Regions from separate parts of the Lysinibacillus sp. GbtcB16 genome, predicted to be linked through region 2. Evidence: riboswitches for the same ligand, from Rfam matches in the RefSeq annotation. Region 2 holds a riboswitch; the other holds the start of a gene.
The links. A riboswitch is a leader RNA that binds a small molecule or an ion and turns the genes downstream of it on or off. The one in region 2 is predicted to bind FMN.
Positions count from the first base shown of each region.

Region 1: linked by a shared signal. The riboswitch ahead of KVT27_RS03205 (ECF transporter S component) and the one ahead of ribE (riboflavin synthase) in region 2 are both predicted to bind FMN.

Region 1 is NZ_JAGXJV010000001.1:650,464-653,681, reverse strand. Features, by position in the region: gene KVT27_RS03210 (sodium-dependent transporter) at 1-627, opposite strand, end outside; gene KVT27_RS03205 (ECF transporter S component) at 810-1,397, opposite strand; FMN riboswitch at 1,619-1,806, opposite strand; gene KVT27_RS03200 (RNA polymerase subunit sigma) at 1,960-3,218, opposite strand, start outside.
Region 2 is NZ_JAGXJV010000001.1:922,617-925,834, reverse strand. Features, by position in the region: gene ribH (6,7-dimethyl-8-ribityllumazine synthase) at 1-410, opposite strand, end outside; partial or broken gene ribB (3,4-dihydroxy-2-butanone-4-phosphate synthase) at 456-1,046, opposite strand; gene ribE (riboflavin synthase) at 1,074-1,712, opposite strand; FMN riboswitch at 1,919-2,044, opposite strand; FMN riboswitch at 2,163-2,288, opposite strand; gene KVT27_RS04475 (ABC-F family ATP-binding cassette domain-containing protein) at 2,401-3,218, opposite strand, start outside.

The sequences.
Region 1 (3,218 bases), 270 kb from region 2:
TGAGAAATCAGGCCATAAAAAGAATTTTACCCCTTCCATGGCGCCATCTAATGTGACAGCACGAATCACTAGGACAATGAACATAATAAAGAGCAATGGCATCATCCATTTATTCGCCTTTTCAATACCATTTTGGACACCTAATGAAATAACAAGTACGTTTGCTAATGTAAACAAAGCCAAACCTACAATTGTAATCCAAGGTGTCCCAATTATTTTTCCAAATAGTTCTCCAGGATCAATAGCCGGATCAATGACAGCACCCGCTACGCCTAGCCCACTATAAATAAAAATCCAGCCACCGACAACGCTATAAAATGTTAGTAATAAAAAACATCCGAGAACACCCATGCGGCCAATCCATGCCCATCCCTTTTTCGTAGGAGCAATTTTTTTATAGGCAGTGATTGCCTCTGACTGTGTACCTCGTCCTAAAATATATTCAGATAATAGCATCGGGAGCCCAATTAATAATGTAAACAATACAAAGATTAAGAAAAACGCGCCTCCTCCACTTTGTCCGGTTACATACGGGAGCTTCCAAATCGCTCCTAGTCCAATTGCAGCGCCTGCTGATGCTAAAATAAATCCTAACTTACTAGACCACTGTCCTTTTTTTCCACTCATCTCTTCAAACTCCTCTAACTTTCTAAACTCTTCTCTAATTTTACATGAAAATATAGCTTTCGACTAGGTATTACTAAAAAAGAACTAGTTATATTTTGACAACCCGTTACCTTTTTCTATTTTTCTTTCTACATTCCGCCATAAAAAAAACCTCGAGTTCATCCCTCGAGGCTTAGTACATTTTATTTTGTTATATACATAGAACGCTGGCGGTCAATCCATTTACGCATCGTCGTAAATAATAACGCCATAATACCCGTTAATAAAATCCCTTTGACAATATTAAATGGTAAAATACCAGCGATAATCATTTTATAAAGTGAATCACCTACAACAGGCTCCATTCCTAAGAAGTAAGTGTACATTGGTAAAAATACAGCATAGTTTAAAACACTCATTCCTACTGCCATCACAATTGTTCCCATTGCTAAACCTCCAACAAGGCCAGCGATTGTTTTAAAGCGATTAAAAATAAAGCTTACTGGCAAGATGAATAAAATACCTGTTACAAAATTAGCCATATGCCCTACAGGAACGCCTGTTGGAGTGCCTGAGAAAATCCAATCCAACACATTTTTAAACAATTCTACTAAAATACCAGCTACAGGCCCCATTGTGATTGCCGCAAGTAAGGCAGGCATATCACTGAAGTCCACTTCCAAAAATGCTGGGAATGGCGGAATCGGGAAATTAAAAAGCATTAATAAAAATGAAATACTGCTCAGCATGCCAATCGTAATAAACGATTGAAGTTTGACATTTTTCTTCATAGAAAACTCTCTCCTCTTTGCTGATTCAATCTCGCAAGAAGAAAGGTGACGATCTTTCAATTGTTTCATGAAAAAAACCCTTATGCGTTTAATAAAGCATAAGGGAGAAAGGCATAACGAATAAGCGTCCTCATCAACTAATTTTTGAGCACTGTTTAATAAACCATACAAAAAAAGCGCTCGGTCATAGTTCATTTCATGACAATGAATGACGATCGTACCTCCATCTTCTCCCATCCAGACTTTAACTGTCGGCCTTGGAATTTCACCAAGTCAGCCATGCGAAAATTCGCACAGGTCGCGGGCTGAAGAGTTTAACATAAATCAAGCGAGCTAATGAATATATTCATTAGCGATTTATGACTCTATTACCGCCGGTCGGGATTTTCACCCTGCCCCGAAGATGAATCATATTATTTTATTCTACAGCTTTACTATAATGAATTACGAAGTAAAAGTAAATAGTTCTGCTCAAAAAAATCCGATTAAATTGCTATGTTTTATAAATAGAAAAGGCACTCCCGCCATGCAGGAATGCCTCTCTTGTTTTTTCTTCCTTCGACTATGGTAAAAACTGTTTATTCGGTCCCACTGGCTTTGGTAAATAACCCTTTAAATCAAAGCCTTCCCAGCTTTCTTGCACAACATTATCTAAAAGGAGCTGTTGATTAAAGCTAGCAGCTGTTAACATCATGGCCTCAATTAATTGAGTAGCTCGTATTGGTTCCATAGATGTTAAATCAAGCGGAATATCAAAAGTCACAACTACACCTTCCGCTTGTTCAGTGACTGTGTATGTTACATTTTCAGGCACTACCGATGTATAGACATCATCATTTTTATTTTTCATCAGTGTAAGTGCCTCTGTGACTGTCTCAAAAGATTGACGGAAATCTGGTGATAAATATTCTGCACCATTGGAATCATGGTACAAGTAATAATTATAGTGCTTTGCATTCGTTAAGGACATTCCTTGACTTGGCTCACCTTCTTGAGAAAACTCATACGGGGTTCCATCTTCATTTTGGATTTCTACTTCGGTGTATTCAGAGTCTGAGAATGTGTCTTCCATTGTGCCTTTATATTCATTTACTGCAGCAGAGGCAACATCATAGTCATTCCCCTTTGGCAAGACATGGATAAGCTTATCATCCTTTTCCTTCAGCTCACCTTTATAAGGATGATACTCTGTAAACCCTTTAGCCTCCTCGTCAATTTGAGGAGCATACTTTTCATATATCCGTAAGGTAGAAGGCTTCTCTTCTCCAAAATCAGTAGCCACACGTTCATTTGGAATCACATACGTCATAGGAACACTTTCCGCATCACGCCCTGCCAAACCAATACGGAATACGACAGCATCTTTTACATCCTCCTCATAGACAGATGTACGTAAAGATAAAATGCGCTCATGTTCCGCAACAATACTTTTGGAATCCAGCATTTCATCCTGCGTGGCCGCTTCCTTTGCTGCTGAATCCTCTTGCATCGTCGAAAACTGAGCCGTTTCAGGCATACTCGCTTGATCTTTTTGCTCACCTTGATTGTTCTTCAATATTGTGCCAACTAGTATTGTTAGCACAAAGACTGCGGCTACACTCATATAAATCTGCATATTACGTACTTTTGATCTCGTCGTATGCTTTTTAATGGTAGCATCTTCCTGTTGAGATGGTTCATCTTCTATAGGTTCTTGCATAGCTTCTTGAAGGTGTATATTATCTTGCAAGCGAGCATCTGCCATTAACCGATTTAATATATCTTCTTTCGAACGGTGGTCAGAAAGCTTAGGGGCATTGTTCAGTACATGTTCAAGCTGCT
Region 2 (3,218 bases):
CCTTTATTACCTGATTTTGTTCCCGCACGCTCAATCGCCTGTTCAATATTTTCTGTTGTAACAATACCGAAAATAACTGGTACATTGGTCGTTAAGGATACATTCGCAATACCTTTTGCCGACTCATTACACACATAGTCATAATGTGTTGTAGAACCACGAATAACAGTCCCTAAACCAATAATGGCATCATATTTCTTTGTCTCTGCTAATTGTTTCGCAATAAAAGGCACTTCAAAAGCTCCTGGCACCCATGCAACATCAATGGATGCTTCATCTACACCGTGTCTTTTTAATCCATCCATTGCACCATCTAATAATTTGCTTGTAATAAACTCATTGAATCGACCTACGACTACCGCAATTTTTAAATCCGTCCCAATTAATTGTGCTTCAAATGTTTGACCCATTTTTTTATATCTCCCTCGTTATTAGTTTGTTGTAAATGATTGACTTCGATAAGCGGCTAACGCCTCAATGGAAATCATTTTTAATCCATGATGTGCTGCATACTTTGTCAACTCATCAAAGCGCATCATGTGACCATCATCTCCCATAATTTCACAAATCACTCCAGCAGGAATACTGTCACAAAGCTTGGCTAAATCAATGCTCGCCTCCGTATGGCCCCTTCGCTCTAAGACACCATTATCCTTTGCGATTAGTGGAAAAATGTGTCCTGGCCGACGAAAATCAGTTTTTTTTGCCTGAGACCCCAACATTTTTTGTATAGTGAATGCACGCTCAAAGGCACTAATTCCCGTTGTTGTGTCCATATGATCGATACTTACGGTAAAGGCTGTTTGATGGTTATCCGTATTATGCTGAACCATTGGGTGCAGATCTAACTGATGTGCTAGCTCCTGCGAAATCGGCGTACAAATTAGCCCTTTGCCATAAGTCGCCATAAAGTTGATCGTTTCCGGAGTAATAAATTCAGCAAGCGCTAGAAGATCCCCCTCATTTTCCCGATCCTCATCATCCACTACGACGATTACTTTACCTTGCTTTAAATCCTCTATGGCATCTTCAATTGCATGTAGCACTATTTTTCATCTCCTCATTATGTGATTTTAAAAACCATGTCGTGCTAAATAATCTCTAGTAATCATTGACTTGCCTTGCCCATTGTTCATTTCGTTTAAAATATATTTACCGACTAAATCTGTTTCAATATTGACGAAAGCGCCCACTTTTTTCATACCTAAAATCGTTTCCTTGTAAGTATGAGGAATCAGTGAAATCGTGACCTGATTCGTTTCAACATGAAAAATTGTTAAGCTTGTGCCATCAATCGTTATGGAGCCCTTCAGAATACAGAAATTTGTTAGTTCCTCAGACAATTCGATATCAATATAAACCGCGTTGGCCATCGGACGTTTTCGTAAAATCTTCCCAACACCATCGACATGACCAGCAACAAAATGGCCCCCAAATCGCCCATTAGCAGACATCGCACGCTCCAAATTAACCGGATCCCCTATTGTTAGCTGATGTAAATTTGTAGCTTTGACGGTTTCAGGCATAACATCCATCGTAAGCTCTTGATCCGTAAAATGAGTCACCGTTAAACAAACACCATTGACCGCTATACTATCCCCTAATCCCACATCTTCAGCAATTTTAGATGATTGAACCGTAATTTTCATACTGTTCTTATCGCTTTGCAAGGCTTTAATAGTGCCAATATCCTCCACAATACCTGTAAACATTTCTTTCACCTGCTTTCACACTGATCTTTCATAGCTTCTATCTGTGGTTTTTGAGTTTTTATCCGTCACTCTTACGTTTCTATCCGTCTCCCTTCTTAAAGCTCATATAAAAAGAAAAACCCCTTTGACAAAGGGGTTTTGGGAGTATAAGACATCAATAAATAAGCCTATTTGGATATACATTTTTTCCATAGACTAGTATCTTATTTGTTCTTCTCCCATCCAGACTATCACTGTCGGTTTTGGATTTGCACCAAATCAGCTTGCGCTCACGGACTTTGAATTGCTTCATCACCGCCGATTGGGAATTTCACCCTACCCCGAAGAACATCTTCTATTCAATTGATTGGCTAAATAAAAAAACTCCCCAACATATTTGCGGGAAGTAGTGTCATAAATGCATAGTTAAATAGACCTTCTAAATTACATTGAATTTAAAAAGCTCGCACTTATACCCTTCTCCCATCCAGACTGTTACTGTCGGTTTTGGATTTGCACCAAATCAGCTTGCGCTCACGGACTTTGAATTGCTTCATCACCGCCGATCGGGAATTTCACCCTACCCCGAAGGATCATTTTATTTAGCTAGTTCTTACGATAACACTATTTAATTATATTATCTATACTTCTGTTTGTAATTTTTTTAAAAAGGGGCCACCTCTTGCTATAGAGGTGGCCCCTAAATCCTTTAATGGCTTATTTTTTGAACATAATCATCATAATTTCCCGAAAAGGCCGTCATCCCAGTTGGTGATAATTCAAGCAATTTATTGGCTAGCTTATTAAGAAAATAACGATCATGAGAAATGTATAATAAGGTGCCATCAAACTGCAATAGCGCCTCCTCCAATACTTCCTTACTAAATAAATCAAGATGATTGGTCGGCTCGTCCATTATAAGTACATTGGCTTTTTGCAAAATAAGCTTTGCTAACGCTACACGTGCTTTTTCCCCACCGCTAAGGGAGGCTATCTTTTTAAATACATCCTCTTTCGTAAATAAAAAATTACCGAGTACTGATCGTATTTTTGCCTCTTCCATTGAAGGGAAAGTACTCCAAACCTCTTGTAATACCGTATTATTAGGATGTAATGTCTCTTGCTCTTGATCATAATAGCCGATTGTCACACCATTTCCCCATGTGATAACGCCACGGTCCGGAGACAATTCATGTAATAACGCCTTCAAAAGCGTTGATTTCCCCACACCATTTGGACCTACTAATGCGACCCGATCGCCTCTATCCAATGAAAACTCAATATCTTGCAATAATATTTTTTTGCTATCTTCTAGCTGATAGGAGAGCACTACATCTTTTACCTTCAACACTTCTTTATGAGATCTCTTATCTGTAGCAAATGTCATTTGTGCGTGTTTTAGATCCTTCTGAGGCTTTTCAAGACGATCTATTCGTTCAAGCTGCTTCCTTTTGTTCTTAGCGCTTTTCGAGGAAGTAGCCATCGTAATATTCCGCTCAATATAATCCTCCATTTTGGCGATTTGCT